4 regions of the Gracilibacillus sp. HCP3S3_G5_2 genome follow, and region 3 is predicted to be linked to each of the others. Evidence: riboswitches for the same ligand, from Rfam matches in the RefSeq annotation. Region 3 holds a riboswitch; each other region holds the start of a gene.
The links. A riboswitch is a leader RNA that binds a small molecule or an ion and turns the genes downstream of it on or off. The one in region 3 is predicted to bind S-adenosylmethionine.
Positions count from the first base shown of each region.

Region 1 (7,428 bases), on a different contig from region 3:
CATTTCATATGCTTTGCGAGCTACTATTCTTGTAAAATCAGCTCCCTCAATAGTGGAATTGATTACAAGTGCTTGTCCCTTTTGTAAATTCACTCCTGTTTTTAAAGCTAATTCTGCGTATTTTTCCTGTAGCTGTTTATCTGTCATTATGATTCCTCCTTCAGTTCCTCTATTAAAAGGGATAGTTCTTCCCATCTTTCTATTTTTGCTTCCAATTGTTGTTCCATTGCACTCTGTTTATCGTACAGTGGTTGGATTTTATCAAAGTCACTTCCTGCTTCGGCAATTTCTGTTGCGATTTGCTCGAGCTCTGTTTCCAGTTCTGTTATCTCATCTTCAATAGTATCCCATTCTTTTTGTTCACGATAGGATAGTTTTTTCTTTTTACGCTTCGGACGTTGGTTGGCAGTAGACTTGGTTTGGTAAGTCTCAGCTACTGATTCCTGCTGTTGTTCCCGAAATTCGGAATAATTCCCGTAGAAAAAGCTAAGTGTTTCACCTCCCGTAAAAGCAATAATCTGTTCCACCGTTTTGTCAAGAAAGTAACGATCATGTGATACCGTAATGACCACGCCCGGAAATTGATCTAAATAGTCTTCCAGCACCGATAATGTTTCAGTATCAAGATCGTTGGTTGGCTCATCCAGAAATAATACATTCGGCTCTCGCATTAATACCGTTAATAAATATAGTCTGCGCCGTTCACCACCTGATAATTTCCGGACATATGTCCACTGTTGTGATCTTGGAAATAAAAATCGCTCCAGCATTTGTTCTGCTGTAATGATACCACCATCAATCGTGTGTACTACCTCCGCTACATCACGCACGAGATCAATCACTTTCACACTATCATCGAGTTGCGGATAATTTTGTGTGTAATAACCAATTTTCACTGTCTCTCCGACATCAATTGTTCCTGCATCCGGTTCAATATGACCTGCCAAAATATGAAGTAAGGTGGTTTTTCCGCTGCCATTAGCACCTACAATTCCGATTCGGTCACCTGGCTTGATGAGAAAATCGAAATCTTTAAACAGTAGTTTTTCATTATATGCTTTGCGCAATCCTTTGATTTCCATCACTTTTTTACCAAGGCGAGTGGAGCCTACCTGAAAGTCCAAATCGTGTTTCTTTGTATCAAAAGTTCTCTCCTTCATTTGTTCGACGCGATCAATCCGTGCTTTTTGTTTCGTTGTTCTAGCCTTTACACCTGCCTTAAGCCAAGCGATTTCTTTTTTTAGAATATTTCGATGTTTTTGTTCAGCCTGTAATTCCTGTTCTTCTCGCAATGCTTTTTGCTCTAAAAATGTTTGGTAATTGCCTTCATATGTATATAAGTTACCCTTATCCAACTCAAAAATACGGTTGGTAATCCGATTAAGAAAATAACGGTCATGCGTAACAAGTAAAATCGCACCCTGATAGTTTGGCAAAAATTCTTCTAGCCATTCAATGGTATCGTTGTCGAGATGGTTAGTCGGCTCATCAAGTATGAGTAAATCTGCTGGTTGAATTAATGCTTTGGCAATTGCAACACGTTTACGCTGTCCACCAGATAGATTGGCAATTTTCTCGTCAAATGCAGGCACCCCTAATTTTGTTAGGATTGTTTTAGCCAGTGTCATCGCATCCCAGGCTTCTACCTGGTCCATCTTTTCCTGCATTTTTAATAGTTGATTCTGCATTGCTTCATTTTGTGGGTCTTTTTCCAAAGCTAATACTGCTGATTCATATTGCCGTAAGGTAACCATGATGGCTGCATCTCCATAATAAATATGGTAGAGCACCGTGTCTTCCTCTTCTAACTGTGGATCTTGATCCAAGTATTCTATCCGGTAATCATTCGGATGATCGATTGTACCAGATTCTGCCTGATCCATACCTGCTAAAACTTTTAACAAAGTGGACTTACCTGTACCATTAACCCCGATCAAGCCAATCCGATCATTTCCGGTAATCGCAAACGAGATCCCGTCAAACAATTCTTTCTCACCGTATGTTTTGACTAGACTATCTACTTTAATCGTGCGCATTATATCTTTCCTTTCTAGTTAAGACAACCCGGACAATGCCAATGGGGTGCATCGGTACGTTTTTGCATTTCCTATTGCTGGAAACTGTTTTCTACAAAATTGGTGAAATTAATCTTGAAATAGACTCTTTGATCTTAATCCATAATGAACGCTGTTGATATAAAGAATAGGTAAGGTTCGTGACATGCTCCATATCTTTCTCAAATTCATCAACCAACATTTCTGCAATTGTCTCATTATATAAAAAGGCGTTCACTTCAAAGTTCAAGCGAAAACTGCGAACATCAATATTCGCCGTTCCTACCGATGCAATTTTACTGTCTACTACTATCATTTTAGCATGTAGAAACCCTTTTTGATAAATATAAACAGTTGCACCTGCTTTTAACAAATCGCCAATATAGGAATAGGTTGCCCAATATACAAAGGGATGATCGGGTTTATTAGGAATCATAATTCGAACGTCCACGCCTGAAAGACAGGCAATCTTCAATGCATCCAATAGACTTTCATCCGGAATAAAATAGGGTGTTTGGATATAAATATAGCCCTTTGCTGACATGATCATCTTTATATAGCCATGCTTTATCTGTTCCCACTCAGAATCCGGTCCACTCGAAACTATTTGCATACCGATTTTCCCAGTTGGGACTGCTGTATAATAACGCTCATCATATTCAATATCATGACGGGATGCCTGATTCCAATCAAGAATAAACCTAGTTTGCAAATGTTTGACCGCGCTACCGGTAATACGTAAATGAGTATCACGCCAATAACCGAATCGTTTGTCCTGACCTAAATATTCATCGCCAATATTAAAACCGCCAATATAACCTATATTCCCATCAATAATCGCCAGTTTACGATGGTTACGATGATTAATCTTAAGATTTACTTTCGGGATTAATGGTGGAAAAAAACCTTCCACTTCTGCACCAGCTTGACGCATTCTTTTAATCATTTTTCTGCTTAGTGATCGTGAGCCTAAATCATCATATAAAAAACGAACTTCGACTCCTTCTTTTGCTTTTTTTATCAGGAGATCTGCCAGTCGTTGACCAAGATGATCAGACCTTACTATGTAATACAGCAAATGAATATGGTCAGTGGCATTTTCGATATCTTCCATTAAGGAATTGAATTTCCGGTTTCCATTGGTAAAGATCTGTACGTCATTATCCTGTGAAAAAATCGCATCATTATTACATAAATGAAGGTAGTATAAGTCCTTATATTGGTACATTCTAGAATCATTGAGAAAAAATTCGTCATTTTCAATTTCACGTAATTGCTTTTGAACGGCCGTTTTAACCCCTAATTTACTTTTAGTATCCCAAGTAAAGATCGTTTTGTTACTTAACTTTCGGCCAAAAATAAGATATAGAATAAAGCCAACAATCGGAATAAATGTTAATACCATGATCCATGCCCACGTAGAAGTTGGATTTTTACGCTCTAAAAAGATAATGGTTAACGATAACAGAATATTAAAAATTAAGGTAAAACTAATAATAAGTTGAAAAAACTCCACATGTAGCCCCTCCCTTCTTCTTTACTAATATAGCACAATTATGACCTAGCTAATAGCAATCGCTATTAGCCTAGTCAATCGTAATCGAGCCGTTATCTTTTTCCGTTTTCGGGCCTTTAATTTCTAACACACCATCTTGAAAGCTTGCTTTTGCCGTTCTTTTATCCACAGCATATGGCAAAGTAATGGTTCGTTGGTTACGATGCTGCCTTCTTTCTTTATGATAATAATGATACGATTCATCATACTGTTCGGTTTCCTCTAAATAATCGATCATCACAGTAATTTGATTACCTATTATTCGTAGTTGAATTTGTTCTTTCTTTATTCCTGGTAAATCAACACGCACTATCCATTCCTGTTCGGTTTCTGCAATATCTACAGGGATTTGCCTTGGGACTTTTGCCTGTTCAAAAAAGCTGTCGATCGTTTCCATTACATTTCTTGTAGGTTTTTCATAGAGAAAAGCATCGAGCTTCTTGATAAAATCTTCTCCCCATTCCGGTATTCCACCTTTTTGTGACACTGGATCACTCCTTTCTATACATCGTTATTACTGTTACAATTGATGAGTGACAATACTTATCAGGGTGCTCTTTTATTTTATGCACCTAGATAGTAAATGATCCTGCTGTTAATCACCTTTAATATTCTGAATTTTCTGTTGACGATTTCCAATATATAACTTATAATGAGGACAATTGAATACACATTTTAACTCTTATTAAGAGAGGCAGAGGGAATAGGCCCTATGAAGCCCGGCAACCTTCAGTTTAAACAGTAAATTGAATTGGTGCTAAATCCTACAGGTTTCACCTGAAAGATAAGAGGAGGACGACTAATACATTTCAACCTCTTCTTACTTTTGTAAAGAAGAGGTTTTTTATTTCTAATTAGGAGGGTACATAATGACAAATTCGTTCCAATTTCCAGGTAGTGAAACAAACCTTTTACATGGTGGACAACAAGTCGATCCTGCCACAAATGCTCGTGCTGTTCCCATTTATCAAACAACTTCGTATGTATTTAATAATACGGAGCACGCCCAAAATTTATTTGCTTTAGCAGAAACTGGGAATATTTATTCTCGGATCATGAATCCTACTGTTGATGCTTTTGAACAACGAATGGCCTTGTTAGAGGATGGCGTAGCAGCAGTGGGTACAGCTTCGGGAGCATCTGCCATTACACTAGCTATCTTAAACCTTGCCAATGCTGGAGATGAAATTATCGCCGACAGTAATTTATACGGTGGTACGTTTAATTTATTCAATAAAACATTGCCCAAATACGGGATTGATGTGAAATTTGTCGATGGAACAGATCCAAAGAATTTCCGTAATGCGATTACCTCCAAAACAAAAGCGATCTTCGGTGAAGTGATTACTAATCCTAGTCTGAATGTCTTCGATATCGAAGCAGTAGCGGATATTGCTCATGAGCAAGGAATACCTTTAATTATTGATAATACCTTTGCTACACCTTATGTATGTAAACCGATTAGCTGGGGTGCTGATATTGTTGTCCACTCTGCAACAAAATGGATCGGTGGTCACGGAACATCAATTGGTGGAGTTGTCGTAGATAGTGGAAGATTTAATTGGAATAATGAACGATTCCCTGGATTCACTGAGCCAGATGATACGTATCACGGTATAAGATTCGGGATCGATATCGGACCAGCTGCATTTGCTACCAAATTGCGTGTACAGTTACTTCGGGATATTGGCCCATCATTAAGTCCTCAAAATGCCTTTTATTTCTTACAGGGACTGGAGACATTACATTTACGTATTGAGCGACATGGCGAAAACACAAAAGCAGTTGCTCATTACCTGGAAAATCATCCACAAGTAGAATGGGTTTCTTATCCAGGTTTGGAGAATCACCCTTCTCATCAATTAGCCAAAAAATATTTATGTAACCATTTTGGCTCTATTATCGTCTTTGGTATAAAAGGTGGTCGAGATGCTGGTCGTCAGATAATCGATCATATTCACTTATGGTCTCATGTAGCCAATGTCGGAGATGCAAAATCATTAATTATTCACCCTGCATCTACTACACATCAGCAGTTAAATGGAGAAGAATTAAAAGCATCTGGTGTTACCGAAGAGTTAATTCGTCTGTCTGTTGGGATTGAAACAGCAGAGGATATTATCGCAGACCTAGATCAGGCGATCGCTAAAGCAACTAATAGTGAACCAACTATTAAGCCGGACGCTGAAAAAGCTATTGCTTGGGCACTTTCCTCACCTTTCGCTCGAGAGAATGAAGGAATTCGTCCGAAAACAATAGCTGTAGCTGGTGATATTGATAATTCAGAAGCACTGACGAGATTAAATAAACTAGGTTATAAGATTATTCCGGCAAATGCTGTCGATGGCGCTATCGATATTTTATTTGTTACTAATAGTGAAGAAGCAGCAAATGCTTATACCGATAAAGCAAAAATTGTCTGGTTTGCCAAGGAGCAAACCAATCCTGAAACGAAGCGCAAAGCAGAAGCAAGCGGACAAATCGTCATTGAAAATAAATGTCCGTTCCAGGAAGCAGATCGCTTACGCCGCGGAGAATAAATTCATTTTCTCCCTGAATAACGTTATTTATCTCCCCAAGATAAATATATATAATAAGACCGCAGACCTTTGTAATGGCTTGCGGTCTTATCGTGTTTAACAGCATATTTTCCTATTTACCCTGAATTCTTGATTGTGGTACAATACATAACATTATACAAAAACAAGCATTTTCAGCTATCGAATTGCATATTGTTGAAACACATACAAATAAATACATTTTGGGATACGAACATGATATGTGCTTGGCGAGATACCCTCCATTGTTCAGGGAATATCTCTCCACTTATCTCGTGAGCAGACTCACCTATCTATTTGATTTTTGTTAACAAATCTAAAAGACGGGTATAATCAAATAAGAGACTTTTTAATGTAGGTGTTAGTGATGAACAAAAAGGTATTCTTTTTTCTTATAATATTTATCCTCATTACCGCAATCGGTATTTTTCTATTATTTCTCCAAACTGACCAAAACGAATCCCAAGATGCTGACTCTCAACCTAGCGATGAGGAAGAAGCATCTGAAGAAATGATGGAAGAAGAAGCAAATGATCAGGAAACAGGGTCAATTACCCGAAATGTACGGGAGGCAGTAATGGAGGCACTTAACTTCTTTCAAAAGGATACTCACATTGTGGCGATTGGTGATTCCTTAACACAAGGTGTGGGGGATGAAACAAATAATGGTGGTTATATTGGCATTTTAGAGGAACGGTTAGAGGAACAAGATATTAATGTCACATTTGATAACTATGGGAAGCGTGGTAATCGTACAGATCATTTGCTGAAAAGATTGAACGAGAACCCTGAGATTACTAGATCATTGGAAAAGGCAGATATGGTCCTTATTACGATTGGCGCAAATGATATTATGCAAATAATGAAGGACAACTTTATGAATCTTACAGAAGAACCATTTATTGAAGGACGTGAGCCGTATGGTGAGCGGTTAACACAAATATTAGCGCACATTACTTCTGTTCAGCCAGAGGCTGAGATTTATCTATTAGGATTTTTTAACCCTTTTGAGAGATACTTTGGAGATATTGAAGCACTAAATCAGATTTTGACACGTTGGAATAATGAAAGCCTACAAGCAACCAATCAATTTGAACAGGTTCATTATATTCCGATGCAGGACATTTATCAGTATGAAAGTGAGAATGTGTTTGCCGATGATAATTTCCACCCGAACCACAGAGGATATGAATTAATGGCGGAACGTGTAATTACTTACTTAGAAAATGACTTACAACAAGTTCAAAATTAAAGGATGACA
Region 1 covers NZ_JBQHXU010000014.1:75,467-82,894, forward strand. The annotation lists gene ACTNEP_RS17965 (aminopeptidase) at 1-147, opposite strand, end outside; gene ACTNEP_RS17970 (ABC-F family ATP-binding cassette domain-containing protein) at 147-2,036, opposite strand; gene cls (cardiolipin synthase) at 2,128-3,570, opposite strand; gene ACTNEP_RS17980 (Hsp20/alpha crystallin family protein) at 3,641-4,096, opposite strand; SAM riboswitch class I at 4,289-4,400, shown strand; gene ACTNEP_RS17985 (aminotransferase class V-fold PLP-dependent enzyme) at 4,479-6,149, shown strand; gene ACTNEP_RS17990 (SGNH/GDSL hydrolase family protein) at 6,535-7,419, shown strand.
Region 1: linked by a shared signal. The riboswitch ahead of ACTNEP_RS17985 (aminotransferase class V-fold PLP-dependent enzyme) and the one ahead of ACTNEP_RS05595 (5-methyltetrahydropteroyltriglutamate--homocysteine S-methyltransferase) in region 3 are both predicted to bind S-adenosylmethionine.

Region 2 (7,428 bases), on a different contig from region 3:
TGTGGCATGATGACCGCAATTCCATATTCAGCAGCATACCTTTCAATGGATGTGCGTCTTGTCCAAATAGTATGATCATCACTAAAACCATGCAACAAATACAAAACCGGAAATTTTCCTTCTGAACGGTTATTTTTCAGCCCAATTTGTGACGATGTTTCTTCAGGTAAAATCACTGTCATAGATGTACTTACTGTTAATACCTCAGAGAAAAAATCACATTTTATTAATGCCATAAAGTCCCTCCTACATTGATTGCTCCATATACGACATTTCGAATTCTTGGCTGATGATAAAACTCAAAGTTTGGTAACATTTGTTGCATATAAACAGCTGATAGTTGTTCTACCGGGTCGATTAATACATATGTACCCGCTAAACCTGACCAACCAAATTCTCCTATCGAACTGTTACTTCCGCCTTTTGTCTGGTCGATCATGACTCTAACACCTAAGCCGTAACCATACCCATTTTCATAATTCCAACCCAACTCTGGAAGTAACTCCTCTGGCAAATGATTTTGCGCCATTAATTGAATCGTATGCTTGCTTATGATCGAAATATTATCCATTGTGCCACCTAATGCTAAGCAATGGGCAAATTTTTGGTAGTCTGACAATGTTGAATGTAGGCCAGCACCACCACTTTCAAAAGCTGCAATCGGTTCAGCACTACTATCTAATCTTTTATTCCTTACTAATTCACCCGTTTCTTGACGATCATATAATGTTGCTAGCCGATGTTTCTTAGCTACAGGAACCTTAAAAAAAGTATCTTGCATACCTAGCGGTTGAAATATATGTTCAGCTAAGTACTCACCAAATGACTTGCCACTAACTTCTTCAATCAGTGCTCCTAGTACATCGTGACTAAGTCCATATTTCCAATGAGTACCAGGATGAAACTCTAATGGATTTTCACTTAATTTTTTTGACAACAATCGAAGTTTTGATATGTTACCGGATTGTTCTTGATCTCGGACCTCTGCCATTACTTGCCTTGTTAATCTTTCTACTTCCGTCTGTTCACCACCATATGTCAAGCCAGAAGTCATCGTGAACAAATCTTTAATGGTAATTTCTCGTTTCGCATTAACAAGTTGCCTATTTTCTAAAACTTGCATGTCCTTAAATTCTGGCAAATAACCTGACAAAGGATCAGTTAGCAAAATCTTTCCACGCTCAAGTAGTTGTAATCCTGCTACACAAGTTACAACCTTTGACATGGAATAGATACGATAAATCGTATTGTCATTTATAAATTTTTGCTTATCTAAATCTGCATAACCCATATAATTTTCATAGATTGATTGATTTTCTTTCACTACTGATAGCGCTACTCCTGCTGGCCCATTATTAATAAAGTCCTTTAATAAATCATCTAGTCGATTCTTTAACATAACCTTCCCCTCCTAAATTGTTATCGCTTTCTTTATTTTACCACAATAGATTGTCATTTGCTTTTTCTTACATGGTTGTTAATTTCTGATACAATGGAATAAGATTAGAGCAAAGGACGGTCACTTATGCCAAATAAAATGACAAAGCGCCCTCTCGTACTTGCTTCCCTTGTACTTTCTATGTTTATGGCAGCAGTTGAAGGAACCATTGTTGCGACTGCCATGCCTAATATTGTAGCCGATTTGGGCGGTTTTTCCTTGTATAGCTGGGTATTTTCAAGTTTTTTATTAATGCAAGCAGTAACAACGATGATATATGGAAAACTAGCTGACCTCTTTGGTAGAAAACCAATATTTATTATTGGGGTTATTATCTTTTTAGTTGGGTCAATTTTTTGTGGGCTTGCACCAACTATGGGAGCACTAATCGTATTTCGTCTGATACAGGGACTTGGAGCAGGTGCAATCCAACCGATTGTTACAACCATTGTAGGTGATTTGTATACCGTAAAAGAAAGAGCAAAAGTCCAAGGTTACTTAGCTAGTGTATGGGGGATCTCATCTGTTATCGGCCCTTTACTTGGAGGAATTATTGTTCAATTTATCGATTGGGCTTGGATTTTTTGGATGAATATACCGATTGGCATAATCGGACTAATAGGCGTCATTCTGTTTTTCCATGAAGAGGTAAATACAGAGAAGAAACACATAGATTATCTAGGATCAAGTTTGTTTTTTATTGCGATCTCCTGTCTGATTATTGTTTTTGTTCAAGCTGGAACAAACTGGAGTTGGATATCTTTTGAAGCCATTGGTTTATTACTCACTTTCCTAGTTTGTATGATCCTCTTTCTATGGCAAGAAAAAAAGACCTCCACACCAATGATGCCTCTATCGTTATGGAAAAATAAATTAATTGTCATTGCCAATGTTGCAACATTACTTTCTGGGATGATCACGCTTGGGCTTTCAAGCTTTTTGCCTACCTATGTCCAAGGAGTTATGGGAGAATCCGCTATTGTTGCAGGGTTTACTTTGAGTACTCTATCTATTGGCTGGCCAATTTCTGCCACCCTTGCAGGACATCTTGTCTTAAGGATAGGATTTCGTTCAACAGCTTTTGCAGGAGGGTTTGCATTATTACTAGGTACTTTTTTATTCTTTCTATTAGATGCAGATAAGGGACCAGTCTATGCCGGAATCAGCTCATTCGTAGTGGGGATCGGGATGGGGCTTTCCTCAACAACTTTTATTGTTTCGATCCAAAATACTGTCTCCTGGCGTGAACGGGGAGTCGCAACATCACTTAATATGTTTATGCGGATTATTGGAAGTGCAGTGGGTGCAGCACTTCTTGGTGGCATATTAAATATGCAATTAAATCATTACTACCAGCAAAAAGGAGAAGATTTAGAACCAACTAGTACAGACATGTTACTGGATGAAGGAATGCGCGAATCAATTGCTCCTGAAACATTAGCATCAATGCAGGATGGCCTAACCTATGCCTTGCATACTGTTTATACTGGATTATTTGTGATTGGAACCTTAACATTTGTTATTTTATGTTTTTTTCCAAAAGTAACGCTTGATAAAACAAAGTAGAAATGGAATTTACTAAAGGCAACGAGAATGTTCTTGCTCTTTAGCTGGTCACTTAGATGCCTTTATGTTAGTACGCTGTCATGGGGAATGAAATGTGTCACTTAGCTTGCATATTAAAAAGTCTGAAATACACCCGGACATTCTGATTCTAATGGATTGTAAAAGCAATGGCTTTGATAACGTCCTGCATTCCATTGACCAAACCATTGTGCTGGACAATTCCCTGCTGGCATAAAGAACCATAATGCATTGCTAGCGGGATGAGTACGTTCTCCATTGATTGCTCTTCTTGCTAATCGTATTTCTTGTTCCCTTGCTCTTTGATAAAAATATCCCTTTTGAGTTGCTTCAAATCCTCCGGGACTTTGAAAAACCATTCGATTAATTGAATTAATATCTTTAAAATCTAAACAACGTGCTCTCACTCGGTTAACCCCTACATTACCAACCATTAACATACCAAGCTGTCCATCACCTTCTGCTTCAGCTCTCATCAGTCGAGCTAATAGTCTAACATCTGCATCATTTGCTTTTATTACAGCCATACTAATACCTCCTTTATTCTCTTTATATTCAACGATAAAAAAAAGATGAATGTCCAAAGATAATCACGATATGAAAACCCTTTCATAATATGATATAATTATTAAGGAGGTGCTTTTGATATGAAACTTCGTAACTTTATTCTACACAACGATATCTTATTAATTCATGCTGATATTAATGATAATGACTATATTTTTACTGTCAAGTGGAGAACCCCTGAAAACAAAAAAGGTGGAGAATGGGAACTGAAATCCTATCTTAACAATTCTAATGGTAAAAAGGATTTATCAGATAAACAACTTCAACAATTTATAAACTGGATCAATCCTCAATGGGACTGGGAAAAAGATCAAGTACAATTAATGAAGGCCATTAAAAATGACTAGTTTTATAACTAGTCATTTTTTCTTTAGGTCAAAGCTTCAGTTGACTCCTTATACCAATTAATCTGCTTCTGAAGACGAACAACTTCTCCAATGACGATTAAAGAAGGATTGCTGATTTCATGTAACCTATCTGTAATTGTTTCTAAGTCAGCAACAATTGTTTTTTGGTGTGGGAGTGTGCCCCAATGGATGATAGATACTGGAGTTGTTTCACTTAATCCCGCCTTCCTTAACTTTTCGCAAATAACCGGAAACTTCTTGATTCCCATATAAAAACATAACGTATCCGCTCCGTTGGCAATATGACGCCATTGTTCATCAGTTTTAGTTTCTGGATTAGATCCATTAATGAAACTTACCGATCCACTCACATGACGGTGCGTAAGCGGGATCCCTGCATAGGCGGCAGCACTTATTCCAGAGGTGATGCCTGGTACCACTTCGTACGCTATCTTGTTCTGTTCAAGATGCAGCGCTTCTTCCCCACCTCTACCGAAAATAAATGGATCTCCACCCTTTAATCGTGTTACAACCTTCCCTTCTTGTGCATAATATACAAGTTGATCATTAATCTTCTCTTGAATCACTCCATGCTTTCGAGGTTGTTTGCCACAGAAGATCAATTCAGCTCCTTCTTTGACATTATCCAGTAAAGATGGATTCACTAATCTGTCGTACAGGATGACATCTGCTTCTTGTATTGCCCGTAGTCCTTTCACTGTTATTAATTCTTCATCTCCTGGTCCTGCTCCCACTAAATACACTTTCCCCATGTTGATCCCATCCTTTTTCTGTAATCGCTTTTGCTGGTTTTTCTCGTAATCCCACTAATATATAAGTGGCTAAAATAGTTAATGTTAATAATACAACTTGATCATATTTTTGTTTTACCATTACCTCTGTCAGTGCAAATGCAATAACTAATGATACAATAGGTGATGTAACCCATACTTTCGCTATTTGGTGTATTATTTTTTGTTTCCAGACATTTTTTAACTGGTTGCTTGCATTAATCCCGACTATCGCTGACGTTGTAACTTGTGTCATTGGTATCGGTATTCCTAATAACGAAGCCCCTAGCACCAATCCCCCAGTAGCACCAGAAATCACAATACCATTACCTAAAGAAAGTGATGTAATTTTTTTTGCATTCGTTTCTAACACACGCCCACCAAAGAAAATACTACCGGCAGCTACCACTAGAGCCATTAATGGTAATCCCCATTCCATCGAAAGGATATCTGCACCAACTAATGGACCTAAAGCATTTGCGACGTTGTTCATACCAGCTGCTATAGCTTCAAGTATACCAGTTAATAATAATAATAATGTTAACAGTTTTAAAGGAGGTCGATAGCTAACCTTTCGTAAAAGTGCTTTGCGTGCTTTTTCAAATATTAGGGTAATCATAAAGGCTGCAATAGGTACAATGAGCCAAAAAGAGACTATTATCAATATATTATGGACATGTAATTGTTGATAACTTAATCCTACTCCAATTATTGCGCCCACGGTGACTTCACTAGTAGACAAAGGAATTCCGATATAGTTAGTGACTAATAATGTAACACCCGAAACTAATAAAATAATACAGGCAACCTTAATGTCAAAGATTTCCTCAGCGATAATACCTTTCCCTAAAGTATTGGTAACATGTTGTCCACCAAGGACTGCACCAGTAAGTGCACCTAATCCAGCAATAATCAAGGCATACTTACGTCGCCTGATTACTTTAGTACCATACGTAATACTCATGCTAGCTGCTGATCCACTTGCACCAATGTTAAATGCAAAGAGACAAGCAGCTAAAATAGCAACGATAACTAACATTCAGATCCCAACTTTCTCCTCTATAATCCTATCACTCCATTACTTATATACCAATAGGAAAACTCGGATTAATGTAATAAAAATGCAGACACTCGCATGGAAGTTTGCGACTGCACTCGAAGTTACATATTCCTGGCCAGTATTTCTTATTTATATAAACACAGAAAACTCCTACTTGACGATGAAGTAGGAGTTTGCCTCTTATCTGCCAAGAAAAACCTGCTGGATGTAGCACAGTACTTTTCAGCCTGTTGCTGAGAATTCACAGGGCCAGGTCCCTCCTTCTCTCTTGATAAGACAATATTATATTTTCATTTTTTTCCAAATTTTAATGTTGTACATAATATAAGTCATTCCTGCATAATTGTCAATAGATTCCAAATAATTATTTTTTAACATTTAACCTTGTAATTATTTCCTTTTTATTATATGATGATTGTATTAAATTTCCATATAAATTAAATATCTTATCAAGAGAGGTTTAGGGACTGGCCCGATGACACCTCAGCAACCAGCAATATGCATTGTATGGTGCTAAATCCAGAAGGTACATTACCGAAGATAAGAGAATGCAACCTTAATCAAAGGGGTCTTCTACTTATCGAAGGCCTCTTTTTCATTAGAAAAAAAGATAAACAGAAATCTCCGAGCTCTGAGTGCCGAAACTAGATGGCTTCCCTATTTAGCTTTGCAAATTGATAAAATGGTAGCCTTATACCTTACTATGTTTCAACTGAGGCACTCTATGCTTTTTACGAAAGGATGTTGCTAAATGAAAAATATTGAAACGATCCTTGCACAAATAGGAAACCGTAAAGATCAGCGTACTGGTGCAGTAGAAGCACCCATTTATTTCTCAACAGCGTACCAACACACTTCACTCGGACAATCAACTGGTTACGATTATACTCGAACTGCAAATCCGACGCGTGAAATTGTCGAAGAGGCAATTGCAACTTTAGAAAGAGGTGTAAAAGGATTTGCATGCTCATCAGGGATGGCTGCCATTCAGTTAGTTTTCTCCTTATTCAAACAAGGCGACGAAATTATCGTATCCGAAGACATTTATGGAGGAAGCTATCGATTATTTCAGCATTTTCAAGCGTCTTATAACATTAAACCAGTATATGCCAATCCAAAAGAAATGGAACAACATATAAACGAAAATACAAAGGCTATTTTCATCGAAACTCCAACTAATCCACTATTAATGGAAATAAATATTGAGAATTTAGCCACACTTGCCAAAAAACATCAGCTGCTGCTAATCGTGGACAATACTTTTTACACACCATATTTACAGCAGCCTTTAACACAAGGTGCAGATATTGTCATTCATTCTGCTACCAAATATCTAGGAGGACATAATGATGTACTGGCAGGCCTTGTCATTGTAAAAGATGCAAACTTAGGTGATCAATTAACCTATCTTCATAATGCCATAGGGGCTGTATTATCACCCATGGATTCGATGCTCTTAATAAGAGGTATGAAAACATTGTCACTTCGTTTAGCACAACAGCAGCAAAATGCTCAACAGTTAGCCGTTTTTTTAAAAGAATTACCACAGGTAGACGAAGTTCTTTATCCTGGAAAAGGTGCGATGATCAGTTTTCGTGTAGTAAATAATACTTTAATTTCTCCCTTTTTGGAACAGTTGCA
Region 2 covers NZ_JBQHXU010000020.1:7,424-14,851, forward strand. The annotation lists gene ACTNEP_RS19630 (alpha/beta hydrolase) at 1-236, opposite strand, end outside; gene ACTNEP_RS19635 (serine hydrolase domain-containing protein) at 227-1,399, opposite strand; gene ACTNEP_RS19640 (MDR family MFS transporter) at 1,526-3,004, shown strand; gene ACTNEP_RS19645 (cell wall hydrolase) at 3,118-3,549, opposite strand; gene ACTNEP_RS19650 (hypothetical protein) at 3,670-3,936, shown strand; gene cobA (uroporphyrinogen-III C-methyltransferase) at 3,960-4,709, opposite strand; gene ACTNEP_RS19660 (anion permease) at 4,669-5,766, opposite strand; SAM riboswitch class I at 5,965-6,065, opposite strand; SAM riboswitch class I at 6,231-6,334, shown strand; gene ACTNEP_RS19665 (methionine biosynthesis PLP-dependent protein) at 6,539-7,428, shown strand, end outside.
Region 2: linked by a shared signal. The riboswitch ahead of ACTNEP_RS19660 (anion permease) and the one ahead of ACTNEP_RS05595 (5-methyltetrahydropteroyltriglutamate--homocysteine S-methyltransferase) in region 3 are both predicted to bind S-adenosylmethionine.

Region 3 (7,428 bases):
GGTTTTAATCCAAGATGAAATACCAGTAAATCGAGACGAGTATGACTATACGTTTGTCTGGATGTCAGATACACAATACTATTCTGAAAGCTATCCACATATTTTCGAGCGCCAAACAGATTGGATTGTAGAGCAGCAAGAGGAAATGAAAATTGAGTATGTTTTCCACAGTGGTGATTTGGTAGATGAGGCAGATCAGGAGTATCAATGGCTGCATGCAGATGAATACATGAGAAAGCTTGATGACGCTGAAGTACCTTATGGTGTTCTAGCAGGAAATCACGACGTATTACAAAAAACAGAAGACTATACTGAATACTATAAATATTTTGGAGAGGACCGTTTCGCTGACAAGCCTTATTATGGTGGATCATATTTGAATAACCGTGGTCATTATGATTTGATCTCAATAGAAGGTAACGACTATATAATGCTATATTTAGGGTGGGGTATCGATGATGAAGGTATCGCATGGATGAATGAAGTATTAAGTCAACATCCAGATAGAACAGCAATCCTAACGTTCCATGAGTATCTTCAGGCAACAGGTACACGTCATCCACTTGGTGAAAAGCTATACGAGGAAGTAGTTATTCCCAATGAAAATGTTGTGGCAGTTTTAGCAGGCCATTATCATGAAGCACAAACATTAGTTGATGAAATTGATGACGATGGTGACGGGAACCCTGACAGGAAAGTATATCAGATGCTAGCAAACTATCAGGCTGGTCCCGAAGGCGGACAAGGTTATTTGCGGCTGTTACATTTTGATACGGATAATAATCGAATATTTGTAAATACTTATTCACCATACTTGGATGATTATCATTACTATGATACAGATGAATATCCAGGTAAAGATGAATTTATCATTGAACTCGATCTAACAGCAAAACAAAAACGTGTCGCAACAGATAGTTTTGCCGTTAATGTTTATACCAATAATGCAATTGGTACGGTAGAGGATTTAGCAAGTGGAGATATTGCTGAAGTTACATGGAAGGGGCTTACTGAAGGAGAGCAATATTTTTGGTATGCTATCGTTTCTGATAATTATACAGGTCAGACTCGTTCCCCAATCTGGTCTCTAGTAAAAGGAAAGGATAAGACATCAGAAAAAGAGCTTGGAAATGAAGATGAAAATCGTGATGAGCAGTCTGAAAATGAACGAGAATCACAAACTGATACAGAGCATGATTCGACGCATAGACCAGACTCAAATGGAGGAAATAGTGAACAGGGTTCAAAACAAGTATCAAAAAGTGATGAAGATCAAATAGCAGAAGGATCAGAAAAAAATCGAAACCAAGACGATACATTCCATAACAAGACGATTCATTTACCAAATACCGCTACTAACATGTATCAGTATTTAGCATTAAGTATCATCTTACTTCTGACTGGTGCCATCATATATTACAGAGCACACAGATCACGAAAACAAAATAAATTAATTTAACCAGAAAAAAGAGGAGATTGGGACATAACCTATTTTCTTAACATCAAATACGAACGATGCAATAAATATTATTGCGCAATATAGGGGATGCTTTTCACTAACTTACGTCTTATGATATCGAGTGGAAGGCATCCGCTCTGGCTGATCATTTCGCTTTTACCCATAGGGCATAAGTCAACATCTGTTCAAGCAAGCTTTCACAGTGTTTCCTATACCGAAGGGCATGCTCTTCAGCTAACTTTTGCAAAGAAGATCACTTTACAAAAGTGGATCTTTAGATCATGCTAATCCCTCAGAAGTCGAAACGATCGGCCTGCGCTATTTGAATAATCGTTTGGATTTTTGTGATTATACAGTTCTTTTGTTCCAGCCTCTTCTCTATCTGAGTAACAAGGAAAAAACAGAGTTATCTATTTTGATGTGCTAGAAACTAATTGACACTTACTAACGAATAGTATGTAGAAGCTATCATAGTTCTTTCTTGATAAACGATAAGCAAGATTTCAAGCATTCCTCCTATCCTATACACATCCTAAAGTTTTCCAAAAATAGGGTTGAATTTTCCAGGGAGATGTTGTATGATTGCTTTATGGTAAAAACTGCATATTTTCTTATCCAGAGAGGCGGAGGGATTTGGCCTAATGATGTCTCAGCAACCAGTCATGTATGACACGGTGCTAATTCCAATAGATAAGAGGATTGACTTTAGCTTATAATAAAGGCCTTCTTCTTATAGAAGGTCTTTTTTTACTGGGTAAGATATGCTAACCAAATTCATTTTTACTAGAGGAGAGGTAATATGACAACAAAAACAGTAACAGCTCCATTTCGAGCGGATCATGTGGGTAGCTTATTACGCCCAGAGAATTTATTGAAGGCGAGAAAAGATTTTAAGGAAGGTGTTATCACAAAAGAGCAATTACGTGAAGTGGAAAATAAAGAAATTGCTCACATCATCGATAAGCAGATTGAAGTAGGATTAGAGCTTGTTTCAGATGGAGAATTTCGACGTCGTTTCTGGCACACAGATTTCTTAGAACATTTGAACGGAATAGAAGGATATGTACCAGAAGTGGGATATATATTTAATGGAAATGAAGAGACGGAACGATACAATATTCGCAATACTGGTAAGATTTCATTTAATCTTGATCATCCATTTATCAAAGACTTTAAAGAATTTAACGCGCTAGTAGATGGACGTGCTGTGGCAAAGCAAACCATACCAAGTCCTAATCAGCTATTCAATAAGGGTATCCGTGATGTTAGCATTTATCCAGATATTGAGGATTATGCCAGCGATGTCATACAGGCATATCGAGATGCCATTCAAGCATTTTATGATGCTGGTGTACGTTATTTACAGTTTGATGATGTCTATATAGCAGGATTGTCTTCACCAGATATTCCATTTAATGATGGAGAATTTTCACGAGAATTCTTAATTGATCTTGCTTTACGAGTAGTAAATGGCGTATTAGAAAATAAACCGAGTGATCTTATTGTTACTACTCACCTATGTCGGGGAAATTATCGTTCGAATTGGGCTTTTGAAGGCAGCTATGATTTGATTGCCCCTACTTTGTTTGCGAAAGAAAAGGTAGATGGTTTCTTTTTAGAATATGATGATGAAAGATCAGGAGGGTTTAAGCCGCTAGAACACATTCCAGATGGGGGTGCAAAAGTGGTGCTAGGCTTAATAACTTCCAAAAATGGTGAATTAGAAAACAAAGATCAAATTAAGGCAAGGGTTGAGGAAGCATCGAAATATGTGCCACTCGAACAACTTTGCTTAAGTCCTCAATGTGGCTTTGCATCCACTCATCATGGAAACAACCTAACAGAACAAGACCAATGGAACAAACTTCAGTATGTTGTACAAATTACGAAAGAAATATGGGGTTGATCCTCCTAAACTTCTTTAGTTCCTAGTTTTATTAAGTAAAGATGATCGAAGAGGGAACCTTTATAGCATTTATTGCTGTAAAGGTTTTTCTGTCGTTTGGCAATAGGCTTAGATTTTGTTCGAGATGAGGTAGCAGAAAATCAACTAAGACGCTCAAAAGTTATTCATATCATTAAATGGACAGCCTTTTTGCTTTATTCTTGTTGGTACAGTGTGAATGGTAAATTTCCTCGGGTCTAATGTATCCGTTACTTCATCCCAAAACAATGGAGTTGCAACAGTTGCTTCGTCAGTCGCCCTTGTTGAATAAGGTGCAATAATTGTCTTACCTGGTGCGTGCTGTACATAGTCAATGTAAAGACGGTTGCCTCGTTTTTTCTTTAAACGTTCAATCGTAAAATGCTCTGGATCGGATTCAACTAACACATTAGCGGTTGCTTCCATTAAAGTTCTTGTCTGATTATACGTCATGTTGACCACTGGTATATGAATTTGTAAGCCCGTTCTTCCCGAAGTTTTGACAAAAGGTGTGAAGCCTTGATTTTCCATCATTTTTTTAATTAATTTTGCAGCTCTTACAGCATACGGGAACTGATCTAACGATGGCGGATCAAGATCGAAAACAATTTCTATAGGGTTTGTTTCTTTTATCGTGTTAAATGGAACATGAAATTCCAATCCACCATGATTACCAAACCACATTAAACTATGCAGATTCTGGCAAAGTATATCTGCTTCTCCATCATTACCTGCGATTGTTTGAATATAGGAAGGTGCATAGTCAGGTAAGTGTTTTTGATAAAAAGAGTGCTCGTGAATACCATCAGGATAGCGAATGACTGTTAGTCTTCGATCCTTTAACCCCCGTAATATAAAAGGTGCGATCCATCTTAAGTAACAGAGGAAATCCAATTTCGTGACATTTGGGAATAACTCTTTTTCTAAACGAGATAAACTAACCTCTTTTGGGAATTGTGCTAACCCCTCTTTAACCGTCTTTTGGTTACAATCTGTCGGATCAATATCAAATCGAAATTGGTGAAAAACTGGTTCGCGCAATTCCCCAGCTTCAGCATCGAGACAATTAATATCCATGCATATGGAAGGCTCTACTTTCCACGTTGTCTGATTTACTTTTTGACCATAGCGCTTAATAAAGGTTGTTAACGTATCTTTTTCTTGGCGTTCTAGTCCATTTTTGCATTTTCCAAGAATTTCAAGTGTTTCGTCCTGATAATAACTCAACTTGAAATAATCATTTTCGGTATTCCAGTTTGTAACTATTCCTGGAATGGTGCGGAAATTTTTAATTTTAAGCCATGTTTTACTTCGTTTTCCCTCTATATAAGGAGCTTTTCTATTTTTGACAACGATGCCTTCTGCTTGATGTAAATCAACTATTCCTAAGATGGTTTCCAAGTTTTCAAACGTAACTGCCTTTTGAATTCTTCCCATCCAATTGTCCGAAAGCGAAGATAATAACTGATCCCGTTCTAAGTAGTTTTTTTTTCGCAAATCTTGACCGCTTAGTTCCAGTATATCAAAGGCAATAAATGTTGCCGGCCGCTTTTTACTGTATCTATTGATATTTGTTTTTAATCTTGACCGCTTTTGCAGTTGACTAAAATCTGTTCGATAGTTACTGACCGTAATAACCAATTCACCATCAAGAAATAGTGGTAAATACTTTTTAAATCTGAAGGTGTGTGCTTGACACCATGAAATGATTTCAGGAAATGTTGAACTGATATTGTGGCTATTGCGACTCCATAATTGGGCCTCATCTTTTGTCCAATACAATCCACAACGATAGCCATCGTATTTTACTTGGTAAAGCCATTGATCTCCAATTGGTGCTTCATCTACAAGTGTTGGCAGCATCGGTTTCCACATAAGATAAACTCCTTTTACAATCACTAATCAGTAATATTTTTGACAAACTGTTGTATGATTATGTCCTAAAAAAGAAAAACTATTTAAAAAGAGGTGATAACATGCATACCATGTGGAAAGGAACTATCAGTTTTGGTCTAGTTAATATCCCTGTCAAACTTCATTCAGCAACAGAGAATAAAGACATAAAGCTTAGAAATTTGCATAAAGAGTGCCAATCTCCTGTTAAATATGAAAAAGTTTGTCCTGTTTGTGAAAAGGAAGTCGAGCAAGATGACATTGTAAAAGGGTTTGAATATACGAAGAATAAATTTGTTATTTTGGAAGATGAGGATTTAGAAGCACTTAAAGAAGAAAATGAGGATAAAGCTGTCGATATTGTTGATTTTGTTAAATTAGAAGAAATTGATCCGATTTATTTTGACCGCAGTTACTATTTATCTCCAAACGAAGGTGGAGCAAAAGCATATGGTTTATTGCGTAAAGCACTAGAAGAAACCGGAAAAATAGGATTAGCAAAAATAACAATTCGTTCAAAGGAACATCTCGCAGTTGTTCGTATTTACGAGAATACCTTGGTAATGGAGACCATCTATTATCCTGATGAAGTCAGGGATTTTCAGGAAGTACCTAATATACCCGAGGAAACGAATATTGTGGAAAAAGAACTGGAAACGGCAAAATTATTAATTGAACAGTTATCGACAACATTTGAGCCGGAAAAGTATCATGATGAGTATCGCACAGCATTATTGGAACTTATTGAACAGAAGAAAAAAGGCGAAGAGGTATCTACGGCTAAAGAACCCGCAAAAAAAGACAATGTTACAGATTTAATGGAAGCACTCGAGAAATCACTGAACAAAACAAAGAAGGGAAAAAAGAAAACAACTACGAAAGGCAAGAAAACAACGAAGAAATCTACTTCTCAAAAGGCAAAAGCAAACTAATGCACCCGGGCTTAACTAAAGAGCCCGGTTTATTTGTTTTGATAAGTATTAATACGTGCTATTATAGTACGTAGTTCGCAGAAAAAAGGAGAAACTGTTTATGAGTATCAAACGAATGATAATAATAGAAGTAATTTACTCGCTTATTTTAGGCATTGTCTTCTCATTCGTATTTAATAATTTTTTACTAGGAATGCTTGGAGGATTTGCTGTAGGAGCATTAATGATCCTAATTATGACTGTCATTATAAAGAAGAACAATAGCCAAGAAAATAATACCAATCAAAATAACACATAAATTTACTGGCAAAAAAGAAAACTATCTTCGATAATTAAGGAGGAGGATAGTAATATGGATGCACAACGCGCACAAGAAATTTTGGATTCACCTGATATGCGAAATGTAACATATAATGGAGATCAAGTATATATTGAACATGTCGATCAAGGTACAGGACATGTCACCGTTCATCCGATTGAAAATCCAGAACAAAAGCTAATGGTAACAGTGGAACAATTACATGAGCAATAAGCAGAAGCTGCATTCCTGTTCTAAATTTATGGAATGCAGCTTTATTAAATAAAAAATAACATTATTTATAAATATTTTGCAGGAATTAGCCGATTAATATCGAATAGTATATATTATATGATCAACTTACTAGTGACATTGTATATCTATATTATTACTAAGTTATTTCGAATTCAAAGGTTATTCGCTCGGGGGATGTGTAATGCAATGGTTTGAACCTTATCCACTATATATTATCGTTACGGCTTTTTTTATATTATTTTTATCGTTTAACCTTCTAAAAAAGCCAGTCAATCTTGTTCGAGTATTTTTATCCATCAGTTTAATTCTTTCCAGTTTATTAATGATTTTATCTGCTTTAGAGCTATACATCGATGATTTTAATGCAATGTTATGGTTAAGAAATATCCAGCAAATTGCATTATTTTTATGTCCGGTTTTCCTTTTTGGTTTTGCTAGAGAAATAACCGATCCAAATGCTAAAAAGAATATTACATATGTATGTTGTATAGGAGTCCCTGCATTAATGGGGATAATCCTGATATTAACTAATCATATCCATCATTGGATGCGGTCCAGCGTGACAACTCATACAATATGGGGGTTTACTGAAATTACGATTTCTCCAACGGCATTGGGTGTTATATTGCTCTCCTATATAACTCTTGTAACTATAATTACGGCCTTT
Region 3 covers NZ_JBQHXU010000003.1:115,007-122,434, reverse strand. The annotation lists gene ACTNEP_RS05600 (lamin tail domain-containing protein) at 1-1,459, shown strand, start outside; SAM riboswitch class I at 2,068-2,156, shown strand; gene ACTNEP_RS05595 (5-methyltetrahydropteroyltriglutamate--homocysteine S-methyltransferase) at 2,259-3,365, shown strand; gene ligD (DNA ligase D) at 3,519-5,258, opposite strand; gene ku (non-homologous end joining protein Ku) at 5,360-6,208, shown strand; gene ACTNEP_RS05580 (hypothetical protein) at 6,309-6,506, shown strand; gene ACTNEP_RS05575 (H-type small acid-soluble spore protein) at 6,561-6,740, shown strand; gene ACTNEP_RS05570 (diguanylate cyclase domain-containing protein) at 6,943-7,428, shown strand, end outside.

Region 4 (7,428 bases), on a different contig from region 3:
CGTGGACACCGCTAATCGTATTAATGGCGATTGGGATCATTGCTTTAATCGTTAGCCAATTCGGCTATCGAAACCGAGATGGAATCGAGGGGCAAGGCTAGGCATCAATTTTTAAGGAGTAGGGGGCATGTATGCTGCCCTCTTTCCCATATTCAGGAAAGATGAACGTCCAAGGCATGCTTGTGTTCGCTGGCAGGTATAGCCTTTTTTCCTCCATTTGTTGGCTTGCTAGCTGTTTGCCTTCTTGAAATAGTTGGATGTTGATGTTGGTTAAGTCAGCTTCGGTTGATTCGAAGTTATGAATTAATGTCGTGATGAGCAAATCATTTCGATGATTTACTGCGCTTCGAATGGGTACAAACGTAACACCGCCGTCAGCATCCGCTTTTGTTTGGTCAAAAATCTTCTTTATTTCTAAACGATCTTGTTCACTAATCGTCCTGTTCCATGCATCCTCTAAAAATAATCTCTGCATCAATAAGCACCTCCATTCATCATTCTATCAGGAAACGAGCCAGAACAATAGAGAACTCCCCCTAAGATAACAGATTATTAATTCTGTTTACCAAAGGGGGAGCATATGTTACTAGCCTATTCATTTGCAGGTACTACGGCACCTTTATATTCTTCTTCCATAAAAGTTTTGATTTCATCTGATTGAAGTACGTCTACTAAAGCTTGTAATGCTTCACTGTTTTCATCTTCGCTGCGAGCAGCAATAATATTTGTATAAGTGAAGTCAGGCTCTTCTAAAATGACTGCATCTTCCAGATTTACGCCACCCTCAATAGCATAATTGGCATTAATGGCAACTAGTGCGTCTGTTTCGCGGTTATAATATTCTGGTAGTAGTCCAGCATCAATACTTGCATCAAATTCAAGATCAAGTGGGTTTTCTACTACATCATCAATCGTCGCGTCAGCAGGGTTTACATCTTCATCAATCTTAATTAATCCTTCATCCTGTAGTAGTGATAGCACACGGCCGTGGTCCGCAACAGAACGACTTAAAATAACTACAGTACCTTCAGGAATATCCTCTACACTGCTGATATCCATGGAATAGATTCCTAATTGTTCGGTGTGAACTCCACCAAGGTTAACAAAGTCATATCCTATTTCTTCTTTTTGACCTTCAAAGTATGGCACGTGTTGGAAATAATTAGCATCCAATATTCCGTCCTCTAGATCTTGGTTTGGTAATACGTAGTCTTGGTAAACTTCAATTTCAAGCTCAATGTTTTGCTCTTCAAGTAATGGAACTGCTTGCTCTAACACTTCTGCGTGTGGCACACTTGTTGCACCAACTACAATTTTTTCTGGTCCTTGCTCAGCATTTTCGTTGTTCTCTTCCTCATTGTTTCCTCCACAAGCTGCTAATGCAATTAATAATAGAGTGGTTAGCACCAATGTTAATAACTTTTTCATTATAAATCATCCCTTCATGTTTTATCTTTTATCTATTATTTTAGATAGTGTATCCCCTATATATTGGAATACGAATACTATCAATATAATTAATATTGTACAAGCTAATACTACGTCAAAGTCACGTCGTTGAAATCCTTTCATATAGGCCAAATCTCCAAGTCCACCTGCTCCAATAACACCAGCCATTGCCGTATAACCTATTAAAGCAATTGCTGTCACCGTTAAGCCAGATATAAGAGCGGGCATGGATTCAGGTAATAACACTTTGAAAATAATTGTATGTGTTTTAGCACCCATTGCTTTAGCAGCTTCGATGACTCCTTTATTAACTTCCTTTAGTCCGATTTCAACGAGACGGGCATAGAATGGCGCAGCCCCAACTATTAATGCAGGTAATGCTGCTTTCCATCCCCTTATTGTGCCGATCAAGAAATCAGTGAAAGGGAAGAGTAATAGAATCAATATAATAAAAGGTATTGCACGAAATACATTGACAATGGTTGCCACAATAAAATTAATAAATTGATTTTGCCATAAACTCCCTGAATCGGTCAGGAATAATAATAATCCGAGTAAAACACCGAAAATTAATGTACCAAGTATTGCAATACTAGTCATATAAAGTGTTTCTAATGTAGCCACCCATATGTCCTCAGGGATTACATTTGGAAATAGTTCTTCAAGCATCTTTTAACACCTCGACTTCCACACCGGTGTTTTTCATAAATTGAATAGCTTCCTGTAAGATTTCTCTATCACCGTTTATTTCAATAAACAACGTTCCATAGGCGCCTTCCTGTGTAGGGGCAATGGACCCTTGCAGTATATTCACCTCAACATCGAATGTTTTCGCTACCTCACTGATAAGTGCACGCTTCGCACTATTTCCGATAAAGTGAAGTTTGACCACTTCACTGTCTTCGCGATCATTAATAAACTCCGTTAACTTATCTTTTTCATGTTCTAACGGATTAAGCTGCTGCACAAATCGTTTAGTTGTTTTCGACTGTGGTTTTACAAAGACATCTAACACATCACCAGTTTCTACCACTTTGCCATTTTCCATCACGGCAACGCGATGACATATCTTCTGGATGACATGCATTTCGTGGGTAATCAAAATAATGGTCAATCCTAACTTTTTATTAATAGAGACTAACAAGTCTAAAATATCATCCGTCGTCTCCGGATCAAGCGCTGAAGTAGCCTCATCACATAATAATACCTCAGGGTCATTTGCCAGTGCTCTTGCTATTCCAACACGTTGCTTTTGACCGCCACTTAGTTGTGATGGGTAGGCATTTTCTTTCCCGGAAAGCCCAACTAGATTTATTAGTTCTAATACTTTTTCCTTACGTTTTGCTTTTGGAACACCGGCAATTTCTAATGGAAAAGCGATGTTTTCCAAAACAGTACGAGACCATAATAAGTTAAAATGCTGAAAAATCATTCCGATCTTTTGTCGCTTTTGGCGCAACTGATTCCCCGGCATTTTCGTGATATCTTTATCATGGATAACGACAGAACCGTTAGTTGGTTCTTCTAAACGATTAATAAGCCGGACAAACGTACTTTTACCAGCACCACTATAGCCGATAACCCCAAAAATTTCGCCCTGTTCTATATTAATGGAAACATTATCGACAGCTTGAACTTGTTGTTTTTTAGATTTATACACTTTCGATAAGTTTTGAATTCGAATCATATTTTCACACTCCTTCATTTATTGTGCATCAAACACAATAAAAAAATCCTTTCTGCGTAAGAGGACAGAAAGGATGTTTATTCATTGTCCTCTTATCTTTCAAAGCCTAGAAGCTTTGATGGAATTAGCACCTATCAGTTTTACTGACGGTTGCCGGGTTTCATAGGGCCAGTCCCTCCACCTCTCTTGATAAGAGTTTCACGTATTCAATTCAGTAACCAATATATTATCATTATATCAGAGAATCGTCAATTCCTTTTATAAAAGTAAAACTATTCAGAATATAGAGATAAAACACTTTAGTACACTAGCGTAATAAAATCAATTCCTTTATAATGAATAAATATTATTCATTTTATCTTGGAGGAACGGATATGAAGAAAATCGCAATTGTTGGGAGTAGTGGGGGAAATCTATTTAATTTAGGAGGGAAAAATCCTGCAAAACTTCTGGAAGAAATTAAAAAACAAGCTGTTAGCGCAGGTATTAAAATTGATGCGGTGCAATTTATCGGTGCTGAAGAATCGATGGACAGTGCAAAAGAGACGACAAAAGCATCTCTTTGGAAAATAGATAGTACGGATGTTTTCGTTGAAGGAGAAAAAGGCAGATTAATAGATATTAATCTTGAAGCACAACAAGTTGATCACCAAATAGCAGAAATGATTGATCATGGTGAGATTGATGGATTAATCGTGATGAGTGGTGATCCTGATAAGACGAATAAACAAACCATAGAAGCAGCTGCGAGAAATGGTGTCCCAGTAGTGGGAACAGGTGGCACATCTATGGCAAAGATAGCCTCAAAAGGTGCAAATGTTATTGCTACATCTGGTACAACAGGTACGACAAATCGGACAAGGGCAGTATCTTTTATTACAGCATTAAGTAAGGAACTGAAGTTAAATTATCAGCCAATACTTGGTAGCAGTAATAATGAGATGACGAAAGGAATTGGCCTGACAAATATTAATATCCGTGGCATTATGATGTCAGCTTTACCAGGTTTTATTGCGATGGCCATTATATTAGCCCTAAGTAAAATTCCAGGGCTTGGGGCATTAAGTGATATATTTGATCTGTTAATTGGTGCACTGCCTGTTATTATTGCCGTAATCGCAGCTAAACAGATTTCGGAATTAGATGAAGTTTCGATTGTTGCTGGTGTGATAGCTGGAGTACTTTCAGTAGATGGTGGAATTATCGGTGGAATGATTGCAGGTATTTTAGCAGGTTTATTGGTACGTGTTTTATTCAGGAAATTTGTGGAATGGCGCTTTCCGATGACAACAGTCAATATTGCAGCGGGTAGTTTTGCCGGCCTTGGTGCAGGTTTATTGGTGTTTTATTTTATTGGACCGATTGCTTTGTTTATAGGTGACGGTATTAAAGAATTAATTGAAACAGCTGTAGCATTCAATCCGATATTGGCTGGAGCGATTGCTGGTGTGCTAATCTGGCCGGCGATTATTGGCGGTGTTTATCATGCCGCTATTCTACCAATCGTGTTATTAGAAATGGAGAGAACAGGAAATAGTTTTTTAGGTGCAGTTGACATGGTTGGTTTAGTAATGGTTGCTGCTGGCATTAATCTTGCAAATATCATTCGACCACGTGATAAAGGAGAAGCAGCGGTTGCTGTACCAGGTTTTGCGATTAACATGGGATTTGGAACCTTTGTGGAATCAGCTTATCCATTTATGTTCTCTAATAAATGGGTATTTGCCGGCGCGTTATTATCTGGTGGGGTTGGAGGAGGATTAGTAGGGTTGTTTGATGTGAGAGGGACCGCATATGTGCCAACCTTTACAGCGCCATTATTAGCAAGTAATGCGATTGGATTTATCATTGCTATGGTAGTACCAGCTTTGTTGGCATTTGTGATTACTTTCATCGTTAATACGATATATAAGAAAAAGGCTTGAACAGGAAACGAAACATAAACAAACAAAGTTTGGGAATGTAGCAAATATATTAAGGGAAAGTTTGTAACGGGCCGATGAGATAAGCTGTCACTCTAAATAATCCGAGCAAATTCAACATAGAATTGCTCGGATTATTTAATGAATAAACACTTAATTTATCAATGATTGTAATGGTGCAGGTATTCTACCACCACGTTTAATTAATTTTTCAGAAGAAAACTGGTTCACCCCAATAATTGGTGCACGACCAAGTAGGCCACCGAATTCGACCGTTTCTCCTTCTTTTTTGCCAATCACAGGAATGACTCTTACTGCGGTCGTTTTCTTATTAATCATACCAATTGCAGCTTCGTCTGCAATAATTGCGGACAACGTTTCGGGGCTAGCACTTCCTTCTAATGCGATCATATCTAATCCAACAGAGCAGACACATGTCATTGCCTCTAATTTCGAAAGGTTTAAGGCTCCTTCCTCAATACCACGAATCATACCGTTATCTTCACTGACTGGAATAAATGCGCCACTCAATCCGCCGACATAAGAGCTTGCCATTGCCCCACCTTTCTTCACAGCATCATTCATCAATGCTAAAGCAGCGATTGTACCATGGGTTCCGACACGTTCTAGTCCGATTTCTTCTAAAATTTCCGCGACACTATCATTCATCGCGTTCGTCGGTGCGAGGGATAGATCCATAATGCCGAAAGGAACATTTAAGCGCTCAGCAACGACACGTCCAATTATTTCACCAGCTCTCGTTATCTTAAACGCTGTTTTCTTAATAACATCCGATACCTCACCCAAATCAGCATCTGGATATCGTTTTAATGCATGAAGGACAACTCCAGGGCCACTTACTCCAACACTTAAGACTGCTTCTCCTTCTCCAGCGCCATGAAACGCTCCTGCCATAAATGGATTATCTTCCACAGGATTACAAAAGACAACTAATTTGGCACAACCGATACTATTGTTGTCTTTCGTTAATTTAGCTGTTTCGTGAATGACCTGTCCCATTTGGGCTACGGCAGCCATATTAATGCCTGTTCTTGTTGTCGCAACAGAGATGGAAGAACAAACACGTTCTGTTTTACTTAACGCCTCAGGTAAAGCATCAAGTAAAATTTGATCTCCTTTAGAAATACCTTTATGTACTAAGGCAGAAAAACCTCCGATAAAGTCTACATCTAAAGTTTGCGCTGCTTTGTCCAATGTTTCTGCAAGCTCGATAGCTTGTTCTTTTGTTGCGTTCCCTAACAATTCTGCAGCAGGGGAAATCGCGATTCGCTTGTTAATAATAGGAACACCATATTCTTTTGCTACCTGATTAGCAGTTGATTGTAAGTCTTTTGCATAATTAGTGATCTTTTCATATACTTTTTGTTTTACTTTTTCAAAATCGTGATCCGCACAATCGCGCAAGCTAATTCCCATTGTAACTGTACGAATATCAAGGTGCTCCATTTCCACCATTCGTATTGTTTCTTGAATTTCCGTAAAAGCTATTGGCATCAGTTTCCCTCCTTAGACACGATGCATTGCTTGAAAGACATCTTCTAGTTGAATATTAATTTTCAAACCTAATTCTTGCTCAATTGGCTTAAATTTTTGTTGTAATGTTTCGAGATTACTTGGATCGTTAATGTCAATCAACATAATCATGGTGAAAAACCCTTCCAAGATCGTCTGACTAATATCTAAAATATTGATATTGTTTTCTGAAATAACAGTAGTTACTTTGGCAATGATCCCTACCTGGTCTTTGCCAACTACACTGACTACAGCTCTTTTTTGCATTTTGGTCACCTCAATTTTTTATTACTTTTATTTATTATACCCAAAGCATCCTTTTTTGCTAAATCACACTATATCGCATAAAATAAAAAGGAATGCATGGATGGGAGGAGCTTACACATGAAAAAGGATATACAACTGATTGCTCTAGACATGGATGGCACTTTGTTAGGTAGTAACCATCGAGTATCGAAAACGAACAAAGAAGCAATTATTAACGCTCGTGAAAAAGGTGTAGAAGTGATTATTTCTACAGGTAGACATTATCAAACAAGCTCTGATATTGCAAAAGAATTGGATATTCATTATTTAATTACAGTAAATGGCAGTGAAATCTGGACGATGACTGGTGAATTAATTGCCCGTCAAACACTTGATGCACGTATCATAGAGAAACTTGTTGCACTAAAAGACGAACATCAAACATGGGCATGGCTTTCTTCAACAGACCAAATATGGCGTGGAGAGGTGCCAAATGATATTTTAGCACATGAGTGGTTAAAATTCGGCTTTGACACAAAAGATCCAGAAACAAAAGGAAAGATTATGGAAACTATTGAAAGCTGGGAAGAA
Region 4 covers NZ_JBQHXU010000007.1:181,187-188,614, forward strand. The annotation lists gene ACTNEP_RS12165 (ABC transporter permease) at 1-101, shown strand, start outside; gene ACTNEP_RS12170 (SLAP domain-containing protein) at 98-475, opposite strand; gene ACTNEP_RS12175 (MetQ/NlpA family ABC transporter substrate-binding protein) at 592-1,428, opposite strand; gene ACTNEP_RS12180 (methionine ABC transporter permease) at 1,450-2,118, opposite strand; gene ACTNEP_RS12185 (methionine ABC transporter ATP-binding protein) at 2,111-3,136, opposite strand; SAM riboswitch class I at 3,226-3,332, opposite strand; gene ACTNEP_RS12190 (PTS sugar transporter) at 3,511-5,061, shown strand; gene ACTNEP_RS12195 (PFL family protein) at 5,212-6,573, opposite strand; gene ACTNEP_RS12200 (ACT domain-containing protein) at 6,586-6,858, opposite strand; gene ACTNEP_RS12205 (Cof-type HAD-IIB family hydrolase) at 6,976-7,428, shown strand, end outside.
Region 4: linked by a shared signal. The riboswitch ahead of ACTNEP_RS12185 (methionine ABC transporter ATP-binding protein) and the one ahead of ACTNEP_RS05595 (5-methyltetrahydropteroyltriglutamate--homocysteine S-methyltransferase) in region 3 are both predicted to bind S-adenosylmethionine.